Regions from separate parts of the Ethanoligenens harbinense YUAN-3 genome, predicted to be linked through region 1. Evidence: riboswitches for the same ligand, from Rfam matches in the RefSeq annotation. Region 1 holds a riboswitch; each other region holds the start of a gene.
What was found. Region 1 has a riboswitch for cobalamin ahead of metE (5-methyltetrahydropteroyltriglutamate--homocysteine S-methyltransferase). Riboswitches for the same ligand answer to the same signal wherever they lie in the genome.

Region 1 (4,701 bases):
TCTGCATTCTGAGCTTGAGGTTTTCAAGCTGCATCCGCTGCAATTCCATGCGAACACCTCCGGAACTAGTGTGCCCCGTCAGCGTGCAATCAAGCAGGGTCCGGGCCGGTTGTGCTCATTTTCTGCATGCTTGCGCCGCCAGCACCATGTTTTTCAGGCTCGGTACGGTTTCTTTCATACCGCGTGTCTTGAGCCCGCAGTCGGGATTGACCCAAAGCCGGTGGATATCCAGTTTGGCAATCAGTTGCCGGATGATGTTTTCAAGTTCTGCTCGCTCGGGCACGCGGGGCGAGTGGATGTCGTAAACGCCGGGGCCAACCTCGGTTTTGAAATGGCCGGCTTTCAATACATCGAGCAGCGACAGGTCGGACTTGGCTGCTTCGAAGGTGATCACGTCGGCATCCATGTCGTCAATGTCCCGGATGATGTCCTCGAATCGGCTGTAGCACATATGCGTGTGAATCTGCGTTTCCGACCGGACGGACGCGTGCACCAGACGGAACGCCGGGATGGCCCAGTCCAGGTACTGTGCGTGCCAGTCGCATTTGCGCAGCGGCAGTTTTTCGCGCAGGGCGGCCTCGTCGATCTGGATGATCCGGATGCCGCGCGCTTCCAGGTCGGCCACCTCGGCCTTGATGGCCAGCGCAATCTGGAACGCAATCTCCCGGCGCGGCAGATCTTCGCGCGGGAACGACCAGTTCAGAATGGTCACCGGCCCGGTTAGCATGCCCTTCACCGGTCGGTCGGTCAGGCTTTGCGCGTAAGCGATGGTGTCCACGGTCATCGGGCCGGGCCGCCGCACGTCGCCGAAGATAACGGGCGGCTTCACACAGCGCGTGCCATATGACTGCACCCACGCGTTTTTTGTAAAGAGGAACCCGTCGAGCTTCTCACCGAAGTATTCCACCATGTCGTTGCGCTCGAACTCACCATGTACCAATACATCCAGTCCGATTTCCTCCTGCAGGGCGATCACATCCGCGATTTTCTGCCGGATGGCCGCATGATATGTTTCCGCCGTGATCCGGCCGGCTTTATAGTCCCGGCGCAGGGCGCGCACCTCGCTTGTCTGCGGGAAGGAGCCGATGGTTGTGGTGGGCAGCAGCGGCAGTTTCAGCGCCGCCTTTTGGATGGCGCGCCGCTCTTCGAATGCCGGGCGGCGGATGAAATCATTCTCCCGCAGGCTGGACACAGCTGCGCGCACGTCGTTGAAACGGAACGCCGCATCCTGCTTGCGCGCGAGAATGGCCCGGTTGCGCAGGAATGCCGCGTCCGTCGCCCACGCAGCGTCATCCGACAGGCGCGCCAGCTCAGCCAGTTCCTCCAGTTTTTCCTCGGCGAAGGCGAAATGCTCGCGGAAGGTTTCCGCAAGGTCCGGTTCGTTATGCACGGTGTAGGGTACGTGCAGCAGCGAACAGGAGGTGCCCAGCACAAGTTTGCCCGGCTCCACTGCTTGCTCCAGCCGGTGGATCAGCGCCAGCGTCTGCTCATAATGGTTCACCCAGATGTTTTTTCCGTTGACCACGCCGGCAACCAGCGTTTTGCCTTCTGGAAATCCATGCTGCTCCACAAGCCGCAGATTTTCCGTACCCTCGATGAAATCCAGCCCGATCGCGTCGAAATCCATACCGGTGAGCTGCGTGTAGCTGTCGCGCACATCGCCGAAATAGGTCTGCAGAAGCACGCGCGGGCGGCCCGGCGTGGCCAGAAGGCCGTCGTAGAGGGTGCGGAACAGCGCGAGGTCGTCCTCCGTCAGGTCGGTCACGAGGAAAGGCTCGTCGAGCTGCACCCACTCCGCTCCCAGCTTTTCCAACCGCAGGAGCACGCTGCGGCACACGGGCAGCAGTTCCTCCGCGAGCATGCGCAGCGGCTTGTCCGAGCGATTTTCTGCCAACCGCAAGAAGGTAAACGGCCCGACCAGCACCGGCCGGGTACGCACACCGGCCTCCAGCGCCTCCGTAAACTCCGCGAAGGGTTTCTCCGAGCCGCAGGCAAAGACGGTTTCACCGTCGATCTCCGGCACGATGTAATGGTAGTTGGTGTTGAACCATTTGCGCATGGGCAGGGCGTGCACATCCCCGTGCGTGCCTTGATAGCCTTTCGCCATGGCAAAATACGTGTCCAGTGCGTTCAGCCCCAGGTCATGGTAACGCTGCGGCACTGCGCCGAACAGGACAGCCGTATCGAGCACCGTGTCGTAGAGCGAAAAGTCGTTGGACGGAATGAAGTTCACGCCCGTCTCCCGCTGCCTATGCCACTGCCGCCGACGCAGCTCTGCGGCGTGCTGAAGCAGTGCGGGCCGGTCCAGCTCGTGACGGAAATACGCTTCCGTCCATTTTTTGAGTTCCCGGTCCGCTCCGATGCGCGGATACCCGGTCACCGATGTTTGTTTCATGTTTCTTCCTCCGAATGATGCAGGAGGAAATAGACACAACTTTTTGCACAAAAATTGTCCCTATCTCCATTCCCAGAGATGAGAGCAAACGATCCGGCAGGTCTCCTGGCTTTCTGCACTGCGCGGCCGCGCCTTCCCGCCGGAACGGCAGTGGCACTGTGCGGCTGCGGACACAGGTTACAGTAGTGGGCGCTGCCCGCGATTTTCACACGGTTCCCTATTCTCCTCCGGCAGGCAGAGGCACCGAATCGTCTTTGCCTGTTTTTATTGTAGTCCCGGAGAACAAACAACGTCAATCTTGTTTCCGCTGTTTGCGTCCTATTTCGGCAAACGAAAAATCTATGGTTCGTCATTTAAAAAGGCTATAGCGGCTTCGGCCGACACCTCCGTGCGCATGCCGGCCGGTTTTCTACGATACCTGCCGGTGACCCAAGGCGAGGCGAGCGGCGCTCGCCGGGAACGGTCTTCGGCCTTGTCAATCATGCTTATGACGGCGCCTGTCCAGGCGATATCGCGTCAGGCAGCCGAACACGGAACACGGCGCCGCCCCCATCCGCATTTTCGGCCTCCACGTCTCCGCCCATCAGCCGAACAGCCGCCTGCGCGATGGCCAACCCCAAGCCAAAACAGCCGTTCGTGCCTTTATAAAAGCGCTCAAACAAATGGGGCAGGGCATCCGGCGAAATACCTGGACCGTCATCCGCGATGGAAATCGTTGAATACCCGGCCTCCATCCGCAGCGAAACCGTGACCGACGTGCGTGCGTACCGCAAGCCATTGGAAAGGATGTTTTCCACACTTTGGGCAAGCAGGTGTTCATCCCCCATCACCACAGCGGGATCGGGCGGCAGACGGAGCCGTATCTCCCGCCCGCTCTGCAAAACCAGTCCGCCCAGCCGTTTGGCGCTTGCGGGCAGCGCTTTGCATAGATCGATGGGAACCGGCCGAACGTCGTATGTCCCGCTGTCCAACCGGGAAAGCGTGAGCAGTTCTTCCACCAGTCCCGTTATCCGCGTGCTTTCCCCTGCGATGATCTCGGCCGCGGCTTTGGTATCGGGCACAACGCCCTGTGCGATTCCCTCCGCGTAACCCTGTATTGACATCAATGGAGTGCGCAGTTCATGGGACGCGTTTTGCAGAAATGTTTTCTGGGCGCGGTCATACGCTCCCAGCCGCTCGGCCATCCGTGCGATGCTCTGCATCAGTACGCGGAACTCCAGAATATCGGTAGGCAAATCTGTCGGTGTGGCAAATTTGCCCGATCCGATTTGTTCGGCAGTTTGGCAGACCTGCCCAACTGTTTTGGAGAAACGCGCGGCAATGCGGCGCGCCACCAGCACGCCGATCAGAATGCCGCCGACCATAATGCAGATGAGCAGCAAATTGGCCATGCTCAAAAGGCGGTTGGCCAGATCCAGATGAGCCAGCAGCACCAGATACACCGTATTGCCCGGAACGGCAAGTGTGTCCATATACAGCAGATAGCTGTTTCCGCCCAGCCGGATCTCGGTGACACGGTTTTTTACGGTTTTAACGGACAAGCGGCGTTCCACTCGCCACAACGAGGCCGCGCTGAGGGGGTCGGTGTTTTTAGGGAAAAGAAGCTGTTTCCCACTGTCGAACACCAACACATCCGCGCCGTTCGTGGACAGCTCTCCGCCATGTAGCGAACCAGACAGTTTCCGCATCGTTTCGTCCAGTGCCTGCCCCTGAAACGCCGACGGATCACTGTCCAACAATTGAACGGCTGCCGCATGCATGGCCTGCGCTTCCGTTTGCAAATCGGCGCGCGCATTTTTTTGAACATAAATACGCAGAAACACGTTGAAAATAATCAATGTGAGCAATGGAATGAGAATGATGAGCAGCAGGGTAGGCGTCAGAATTTTACGTCGGAGGGTCTTCATCGTGCGGTCCTTTCTGCGTCAATTTGAACCCAAAGCCCCACACGGAGTCGATGGAAAACGATGCGCCTGCCTTTACCAGCTTTTTACGCAGCCGCTTGACCGTATCGTCGGTCGCCCGTGTATCCACTTCCGTACCGCTCCCGTATCGCCACACATGCCGGAGCAGTTCCGTGCGGGAGATGGCCTTTTCCCTGTTGCGCGCCATGTAAACCATTAGATCGTATTCCGTGGGCGTCAGGTCAAGCGGCACGCCGTTCAAGGTGGCCTCCCGCGCGTTCAGGCGAAGCAGCAGGCCGGCATAAGAAAGCGTATCGGCATCCGCTTGTAGGTTTGCGCTTTCCCGGCGCCGGAAGAGGGCGTTGGCACGGGCCACCAGTTCCATGGGAGAAAAGGGCTTGG
Region 2 (4,701 bases), 1.1 Mb from region 1:
CGGTGCAGGTGCAGCTGCTGTCCACTGACAACGATATGCGTGTGCGCGATCGCGTCATTAAAAAGACTGAAAAAGAAGGTCTTTACAACGCGATTGATATCGGCAGCATCTGGCTGGAGCGTGCGCTGGGCGAGCAGTGAGCCGTTTGGCCGGACAAAATCATAAAAACCGGGGGCAGGCCGCATACAAGCGGCCTGCCCCCGGTTTTTGCCGCGGGACTCAGCGTGCGGGGTCTCCTTCAAAATTGATGCCCTGCGTGATGGCGGAAAAATCGCCGCCATCCCGACAGAGCCGCTCGGCCAGCGGGAAGAACGTTTTGTATGCTTGGCGGGCGATACCGAACAGTTCGTAGGCAGTGTGTTCCAGCGCATCGTTGCCAGGCTCATGTACCGCCCGCTTTATATTCGCGTAATCAATCTCAGTGCCCGGCTCCACCGGGTGAATCAGCGCCATCACGGCGGGATAGCTGTTTTCCGTCAGGTGTTTGGCAAATGTGACGGCGCGCCGTTTGAATCCCCGCGGGCTGTAAAAAAAGCTGTACAGCAGCTTCATGCTTAAAAAGGAATGGGAGATGGCCCGGATGGAAAAGGTCTGCTCAAACCGGCTGCGAAACAGCTCGCGGTACATCTCGCACACCGTGTTCAGTTCCGGGATGCGCCGGAGATGGCTGATAACGGAAAAATCCTGAATCGTCATGCTGCGCAGCCGCTTGAGAAACAGCACATCCAGATTGGTTTCGATTTGCCGGTGCAGGTAATTGTCGCTTGCCTTGGGCAGGATGGTTTTGAAATAGCGCTGCATACCGTAAACATACGGGTGGAACGTGCGGTCCAGGATATAATGGGAGAGGAACCCATAAAAATAAGAAAGGAGAATCTTTTTTTCCATTCCTTCGGCTTTTTTGCAACAATCGGCCATAAACGCAAAATTCTGATCCATATCCTGCTCATGCATCAAGCCGCCGATCCGGCTGAGCATACGCCAATGCGGATGCACGGGCGGTGAGAAAAAGAGGAAATCCGGCCCTTGCGACCCCCATACATACATATTGCCGCTGAGCATGTCGTCAATACATGGCGGCGCGACCATTTCGCTGAACAGATAATGTGTGAGGATGGCAGGCATCGGGTCATCTCCATTCTTTTTGGTCTGATGCGGAAATTGATGTGCGACGGCGCGGTCAAAGGCAGTCAAAACAAGCACACCTTGTCTATTTTACTCCGAAAAAGGAAAATGTGCAAGAAGCCGCGCCCGGTTTCCGGCGGACAGCACAACAGGTCGGGGGCCGTATACGGCCCCCGACCTGTTGTGAGATCCCACCTACGAAAGGAGATTATGGTTTACGGCGGCGTGACAGAAGCAGCACAGCCGCGGCAGCCAGTGAAACAGCGACCACAGCGCCTGCCGGGGCGCCGCCGCCTGTATAGGGGTTGCTTACGCCAAACCCGGTGCTGGGGGTTACCCGCTGCACGGAGGCTGACGTGTTCCGCAGGTCGAACAGCCGTTTGCCGCCATGCTCCAGCATCTGGTATGCGGTGAGGGCTTCCAGTGCCTGTTGGGTTGCAATGGTGTTCGCGCCTCCGCCGGAGACATGGGCAAAAGCGCCGCCCGAAACGGCAAACGAAAGCAGGTTGGAAAGCGGAGAGTTGCCGTTTTGCAGGAACTGCGCATCAGACGCGGGGTTGATGCCGAGCGAAGAAAGCGCGATGATGACCTGTGCGGTGGACTCGGACGCATTGGTGGAGAACCCGCCGTTTGCCCGCTGTTGCCCGGCCAGATAGGCCAGCCCTTTGGTAACGGCGGCCTGCACGCCGGTTTCGCTGATATGCGGGGCCAGAGCGGTCAGTGTCATGGCGGTGATGTCCACATCACTGTATCCGGTGACCAGGCCGAACCCGCCGTCTTTGTCTTGTGCGGCAAGAAGGGTGCTCAACAATGACGCTTTGCTGACGGTCGCGTTGGCCGGCGGCGTGTAATCCGCGCTGTCCAGCGCAAGCAGGGCGAAGATGTATCCATTCAGCCCGGTGCGGCCGACATTGGTCTGCGTATACAGCTGATTCACCAGATTGGCGCCGTTGAAATTAGTGGGGTCGGCACCCGCTGCCCGAAGCACCAGCACATATTTGGCCAACGTGATGGCATTCAGGTTGCCTTCGGCGATCGCAGCCGCAGCATCCGGCAGGTAGGCGCCCGGCACGGGGTATCCCGCCCGCGCAAGTGCGAACGCCGTCCAGTCGGAGGTATCGCTTCCCAGCGCAGCCGCCGCGCCTTTTACCGCACTGGCAACCGAGGTGTCCAGCGCGGAAGATGTAGTAGGCGTAGAGGTGGTGGAAGAGGAAACGGAAGAAGAACCGGACGGAGAACTGGAAGAAGAACCGGAACTGCTGGATGCGTCGGCGGATACCGTGAGGGGCGCGTTGTCAATCCGCACGAGCAGGGGGGCGGGGCCGCTTCCGTTTTTCTCTACCCGATAGGTGTAATTGCCGGCGGCGGGTGCAGTAAAGGTAACGTCTCCGTTCGTGTCCGTCGTCTTGCTCTGCCCGTTGAACGTGACCGTCGCACCGTCCACATTGGAGGAAGTGCCGCCATCGGAACCTGTTACATGGAATGTAAACGGTTTTCCGGCCACAGGCGTGGCGGGGGATAGGCTGACAGAAGGGTAAAGCGTGCCCGGCCAGGCAATGAACGCCATCACGATATCGTCTCCCGCGGCAGGCTTGAGGGAACTGACGCCTACCGATGCGCTGGCGCCGTTTTGATAAATACTCCAGAAATAATAGGTGCCGTTTGAGGAGCTTCCCGATTCGCCGCCAATTGAGTTAATGTAGTACCCCATGCTGTCGGAATAGGACTGATCGTATGGGATATGCTCGGCGTCCAGGGCGGCTGTATATGCCTGCTCCAGTGTTTCGTCCGATGTCAGGGGCACATCTTCGTTCAGATACGTTTGAGTGGCACCTTCGATGCGCAGGTGGAAGGTGCTTTGGGCGGCGGCTGCCGCCGACAGGGGGATGCCCGCAAGCAGCAGCGCAAACGCGCAGCAGATGCAGACCCAGTTTCGAAATGCTTTTTTCATCAAACCACTCCTTTGTTTTTTCTGGTGGTCGGGGGGCAAACGAAAACGGCCTCTTTTCCCCAAAAGGAAAAAAGACCGCAACAAGAAAACGGGTGAATACCCTGCAAGGCCGTTTCCATGTTTGTCCTCTCCCTCCGAAAGGATTACACCGCACTTTACAGGCAGGTCTTCTGGCTTGGCATCTTCCTGTTTTTCATCCTTCCCGGTTTTGCAACCAGTGGATGGGCCCGATTGGCCCCAAGGAAAAACAGTCCGCCTCACAGCAGCGGGGGCTGCACCGGTTTTGCACCGGTTTCCCTATTATCACGGCGAATAGCCGCGCACCTGCAAAGAGTTTAATTCTATTGTAACGGAAACCCGCCGCGTCGTCAAGGGAAGGGAGCGGGAACGGGTTTAGAAAGAGCGGTTTGTACGGCGTCGATCCGCGCAGAGAGTGATGAGCCAAATCTGCGGTGCCGCCCAGATGCGCACCGGTGGGCCCACCGTACCAATGCCATTTGAAACGATGACGGTGGTGCCGGCGTTTTTGATGACGCCGGTCAGATATTTCAGTTTGAACCGCGAGGGCATAAAACCGGTGGGCGCCCATTTGCCCAGCAGGCTCACCTGACCGCCGTGCGTATGCCCGCAGAGCATCAGATCAATGAGGCTGAACGGCAGTTGTTCGGCGTAATCCGGGTGATGCGAAACCAGTATCATGAAGTCGTTCGGGCGCGTTTCCGCCAGCATGGGGGAAAGGTCCTGCGTGGCGGTGGTGAGGTCGGCCACACCGCCGACCCGGATGCGCGCGCCCCCCTTTTCCAGCCAGTATCCTTGGTTGTCCAGCGAACGGATGCCCGCCTGCCGCATGCATTGTTCGGAGAGTTCCGCATCCGTATTGCGGTCGTGATTGCCCAGCACGCCGTAAACGCCAAACGGCGCGGTGAGCGCGGCGGCCTCACGGAAAAAACTGGGGATATGTGCCCGGCTGTGGCTCACATAATCGCCGCCCAGCAGGACCAGATCGGCGTGCAGGCCGTTGGTGAGCGCTACCAGTTCTTTCACACGCCCCAGAGGGAAACTCCTGCTATGGTGGATGTCGGAAAGAAAAGCAACGGTCGTGCCGTCGAATGCGGCAGGCAGATCCTGCGATACCATGCGGTATTTCCGCAGGGTTATTTTCTCCACTCTGGTCACGTTCCGGCCTCCAGATGCAAAATCATGCCGCGCATGCACGGCATGGGCTTTTTTGTGCCTTCTATTATACCATATTACGCGCGGCAGGGTATGTCTTTGCAAGGAAAAATGGATGAAATCTTTTGGCGGCATGAAAACGGCCGGCTGCACGCCTGCATTGTGTTGCAAAACAAAAAGAGGGACGATAAACGTCCCTCTTTTTTTGCAAACGTGCAGTAGAAAAATTCGCTGAAACAGATTACACTCTGAAGAGCAGGTCGGTATAGACCGGAACCGGCCAGATGTCGGCAGGAACGATGGGTTCCAGCGTGTCGATATCCGAACGCAGGTCGTTCATCGCCGAAAGGACATTTTCGCGATAGGCAAGCGCGGAATCAAAGTTGGTTTCCAGCGCGCCGGCAGCTTCGGCAGCCGCTTTGAGAGCTTCCGCCTTGGCAACGATGGATTTG
Region 3 (4,701 bases), 490 kb from region 1:
GTGGTTTCGGGCATCGCGCAATGGTATGCGCCGGAAGACCTGCCCGGTAAAAAAATCATATTGGTCGCAAATCTCGCGCCCGCCAAACTCTGCGGGGTGGAGAGCCAGGGGATGATTCTGGCGGCCGACGACGGTGCCGCCGCGCGTGTACTGTTTGTGGACGGCGCTATTCCTTCCGGCGCGAAGGTCCGGTAATAATATGGAAATCTTTGATTCACACGCGCACTATGCCGACCATGCGTTTGACGCCGACCGTGCGGCCGTGCTGGGCGGTCTGCCCGCCGCGGGCGTGACCGATGTGCTCAATGCGGGCACGACGGCGGCTGACAGCGCCGCCTGTGTGGAGCTGGCTAAAGCGTATCCGTTCTGTCACGCGGCGGTGGGTATCCACCCCGAAGAGGCGGCGGACGCCGCCTCGGGTGACCTGGCGGAGATCAAGCGGTTGGCGGAATCCTTTCCGGTGGCCGCCATCGGGGAGATCGGGCTGGACTATCACTGGGATGTCCCGCGCGAGCTCCAGCACAAATGGTTTGCCGGCCAGCTTGAGCTGGCCAGAGAACTGGACCTGCCGGTCATCGTGCACGACCGCGACGCGCATGCCGACACGCTGGCATTTTTGCAGAAATACCGTCCGCGCGGGGTGGTGCATTGCTATTCCGGCAGCGCCGAGACCGCGCGCGAGCTGCTCAAGTTGGGGCTGTACCTCGGCTTTACGGGGTCTGTCACGTTTAAGAACAACAAAAAGGCGCGCGCCGTGCTGGAAACCCTGCCGCATGACCGTGTGCTCTGCGAAACCGACTGCCCCTATATGGCGCCCGAGCCGCTGCGCGGCCGGCGCTGTGATTCCTCCATGCTGACGCATACGCTGGCCCGCATGGGCGAGATGATGGGGCTTTCCGCGGAGGAGACCGCACAGGTGACGGCGAGAAACGCGCGCGAGCTGTTTGGCATCAACCGAGGGGAGGAGACCGTATGACCATCACATATCCGGTACATGACGGGCTGTATGTCAATGTGACCAATCGCTGCCCCGACCATTGCACGTTCTGCATCCGCAACGAGGGAGACGGCGCGTATGGATCGGGCAGCCTGTGGTTGGAGCGCGAGCCGTCCGTAGAGGAGATCGTGGACGCCATCTTTGCCAACGATCTGTCCAAATATAAAGAACTGGTGTTCTGCGGCTACGGCGAACCGCTGGAGCGGCTGGACGCCGTGAAAGACGTGATCCGGAGAGCCAAGGAAAAAGCGCCGGGGCTGCCGGTGCGCATCAATACCAACGGACTGGCCGACCTTATCCATGGTCGGGCAACCGCCAAAGAGCTGGCGGGCCTGGCGGATGCGGTGTCCATCAGCCTCAACGCGCCGGATGCCGCGACCTATCAGCACTATTGCCGCAGCGATTTCGGCCGCGCGGCGTATGACGCCGTGCTGGCCTATGCCAGAGACTGCATGCGGTATATCCCGTCGGTGACGATGACGGTGCTCGACCTTCTCACTCCCGCGCAGATCGAGGAGAGCCGCGCCATCGCCGCGTCCATCGGTGCCAAATTTCGGGTGCGCGCCTACGAAGCCTGAACGGCGCATACAGCCTGAGTGATAAAAAACAGAATCAAGCGATGCGGTCGCATGCGCGTGCATGCGGGAAACAAGGGAACACGGTGCGAAACCGTGACAGCCTCCGCTACTGTGAGAAGGACAACGCTCCGTTTGTGCCACCGGGAGATCGGGAAGGCCGGGGCGGCGGAAGAATTCGAGTCAGGAGACCTGCCGCATCGCGTGGAACAGAGCTTCTTTCGGAGGAAAGGCGGCTGCTTGCTTCCCGCGCTAAAAGCGTGGGAAGCATCGGGGCCGCCGCGCGCGGCCTTTTTTATTTGCAAACTCGAAGGCCGACAGATTATGGGGATGATGTTTTGAAAAAGCGCGTGATGGCCATCTGGTTCGCGTTGCTGGTCGCCTGCACCGCGGTGTTTGCGGGCTGCACCGCAAACACCAGAAGCAGGACGACGGTTGCTTCCGTCCCGGCGAATGGCGTGGTCCGCAAAGCCGATTTCCAGCGGCTGCAACAAAGCGGAGGCATCGCTATCTACAACGGCAAGAGCGGCGGCGTTTCCTATTCGTGGACATTCGTCGGGCCGGATATCCGCAAACCGGCCGAAGCTGATCTGCATATTTCCTATAAACCGGTGACGGTATCACCGAACGGCACGGATACCGCACAGACCTACGGGCAGATTACGCTCGAGCAAAAGGGAAGCTATCCCGGCGCGGCCTCCCTGCGCATCACGGTGGGAAAGGGCTGGGCGGACGGCAGTTATCCGTTTTACGCCGGGAAGCCCGGCGCCCTGTGGCAGGCGGGCACGGCGCAGGTGGTGAACGGTGCCGCCACCATCCGGGTATCCGAAAACACGGGTCCCTACCTGCTCGCGCAGGTGCAGGCGGATGCGGTGTCGTCCGCTGCGCCGCCGGCGGTTTCGAGCGTGCCGGCATCAAGCGTGCCGGCATCAAGCGTGCCGGCATCAAGCGTGCCGGCATCAAGCGCGCCGGTCTCGTCCGCGCCGAAAATGCCGGTGAGCTCTGCGCCCGCCCCGCAGACCATCCGGGTGAACATCTCCATCCGCTGTGACACGGCCGTGCAGAATTGGAGCAGCCTTTCCGCCAACAAGCAGGACCACCGCGTGGTGCCTGCAAACGGTGTCATTCTGCCGGAAACTTCCATGGCGGTCAAGCCGGGTGCGACGGTCTACGACCTGCTTGTGTCCGTCTGCGAAAAAAACGGTATCCAGATGGAGCATAAAGGTTCGGCCGCAGGCGAATACATCGAGGGCATCAACAACCTCTATGAGTTCGACGCGGGGCCGCTCAGTGGATGGGACTATGCGGTCAACGGCACGTTCCCCGGCTATGGGGTGTCGCAGTATACGCTCAAAAGCGGAGACACGGTGCTCTTTGCCTACACCTGCGACCTCGGCCACGACATCGGTGCCGCCAACTGAGGAGATCATGATGAACCGTTTCCAGTCCTATCATCCCCTCGTCCATTTCGCATTTTTTGCGGCGGTGGTCATCTGCACGCTGTTGCTTATGCATCCGGTGTTTCTGGGGGTGTCGTTCGCAGCCGCCATGCTGTATGCGGTGCTGCTCGGGCGCGCGCGGGCGCTGCGGTTCAGCCTGCTGTTCACGCTGCCGATGCTTGCGGCGGTGGCGGTGCTTAATCCGCTGTTCGTCCACCAGGGCATGACGATGCTGTTTTATATCCATGACAACCCCGTCACATTGGAGGCGGTGCTGTTCGGAGCGGCAGCGTCCGTGATGCTGGCCGCGATGCTGCTGTGGTTCTTCTGCTGCAACGAGGTATTCACATCCGACGAGTTTCTGTATCTGTTCGGCCGGGCGGTTCCGTCGCTTGCGCTGCTGCTGTCGATGACTCTGCGGCTGATTCCGCGATTCAAAACGCAGATCGGCCGCATTTCCCGTGCGCAGGCCGCCATCGGGATGGGGACGGGTGCGGGAAATCTCTGGAAACGGGCGCGCAATGGGATGCGCATCCTATCTATCCTCATCACCTGGGCGCTGGAAAATGCGGTGGAAACCGCCGATTCCATGAAGGCACGCGGCTACGGCCTGCCTGGACGGACGGCGTTTTCCATCTTCCGTTTTTGCGGACGGGACGCGATTTGCCTGGCGGTGATCGCGGCCGCCGTGGCGGCCTGTGTGCTGGGGCAACTGACGGGCACGGTCTATGTGCAGTATTACCCATATGTGAAATGGACGTCGGGTCCGGCCACGGCGGCGGTGGCGGCGGCTTACGGCGTACTTTGTTTCCTGCCTGCGGGGCTGGAAGGATGGGGGGAATGGAAATGGCGCTCCTTGCAATCGACCATCTGAGCTTTCGCTATCCCAAACAGGCCGGCCGCGCACTGGACGACATCTCCCTTGAGATCGAGGAAGGTGCGTTTTTGCTCCTGTGCGGCGCGTCCGGTTCGGGGAAAAGCACGCTGGTGCGGCACCTCAAGCGTGAGCTGACCCCGTTCGGGCGGGTGCGCGGCGAAGTGCGGTACGACGGCAGGGCGCTGCGTGAACTGGACGCGCGCGTAGCGGCCGCGGAGATTGGGTTTGTGCTGCAAAAGCCCCAGAATCAGACGGTGACGGATAAGGTGTGGCACGAACTGGCGTTCGGACTGGAAAGCCTGGGGCTTTCTACGCCTGTCATCCGGCGCCGTGTGGCGGAAATGGCCAGTTTTTTCGGCATTCAAGAGTGGTTCGACCGGGATGTGAGCACGCTCTCCGGCGGGCAGTTGCAAATGCTCAATCTCGCTTCGGTGATGGTGATGCAGCCGCGCGTGCTGATTCTGGACGAGCCGACCGCCCAGCTCGACCCCATTGCCGCCGCAGATTTTCTGGAAACGGTGCGGCGCATCAACCGCACGCTTGCGGTGACGGTGGTGCTGACCGAGCACCGGCTCGAAGAGGTGTTCCCCATGGCAGACCGGGTGGCCGTGATGGACGGCGGCCGGCTCCTCTGCTGCGACACGCCCCGCCGGGTGGCGGAGGCATTTGCTTCCGGCGGGGCGGAGCATGCGCTGTTTGCGGGGTTCCCGGCGGCCGCGCGCATCTATGCCGGGGCGGGCGGCACAGGGGAGTGTCCGCTGACGGTCCGGGAGGGCAGCCGCTGGCTGCAGCGGCATTGCCCAGTGCCCGCCG

Region 2: linked by a shared signal. The riboswitch ahead of ETHHA_RS14475 (DUF4430 domain-containing protein) and the one ahead of metE (5-methyltetrahydropteroyltriglutamate--homocysteine S-methyltransferase) in region 1 are both predicted to bind cobalamin.
Region 3: linked by a shared signal. The riboswitch ahead of ETHHA_RS14830 (DUF4430 domain-containing protein) and the one ahead of metE (5-methyltetrahydropteroyltriglutamate--homocysteine S-methyltransferase) in region 1 are both predicted to bind cobalamin.

The regions. Positions count from the first base shown of each region.
Region 1 covers NC_014828.1:2,283,643-2,288,343, reverse strand. The annotation lists gene ETHHA_RS10755 (hypothetical protein) at 1-49, opposite strand, end outside; gene metE (5-methyltetrahydropteroyltriglutamate--homocysteine S-methyltransferase) at 116-2,395, opposite strand; cobalamin riboswitch at 2,474-2,658, opposite strand; gene ETHHA_RS14685 (sensor histidine kinase) at 2,881-4,302, opposite strand; gene ETHHA_RS10740 (response regulator transcription factor) at 4,283-4,701, opposite strand, start outside.
Region 2 covers NC_014828.1:1,205,103-1,209,803, forward strand. The annotation lists gene ETHHA_RS05555 (hypothetical protein) at 1-140, shown strand, start outside; gene ETHHA_RS05560 (zinc dependent phospholipase C family protein) at 220-1,125, opposite strand; gene ETHHA_RS14475 (DUF4430 domain-containing protein) at 1,334-3,076, opposite strand; cobalamin riboswitch at 3,220-3,419, opposite strand; gene ETHHA_RS05570 (metallophosphoesterase) at 3,470-4,252, opposite strand; gene ETHHA_RS05580 (glutamine synthetase III family protein) at 4,491-4,701, opposite strand, start outside.
Region 3 covers NC_014828.1:2,777,579-2,782,279, reverse strand. The annotation lists gene metG (methionine--tRNA ligase) at 1-195, shown strand, start outside; gene ETHHA_RS13095 (TatD family hydrolase) at 200-976, shown strand; gene ETHHA_RS13090 (TIGR04100 family radical SAM protein) at 973-1,575, shown strand; cobalamin riboswitch at 1,603-1,786, shown strand; gene ETHHA_RS14830 (DUF4430 domain-containing protein) at 1,911-2,993, shown strand; gene ETHHA_RS13075 (energy-coupling factor transporter transmembrane component T) at 2,947-3,885, shown strand; gene ETHHA_RS13070 (ABC transporter ATP-binding protein) at 3,852-4,701, shown strand, end outside.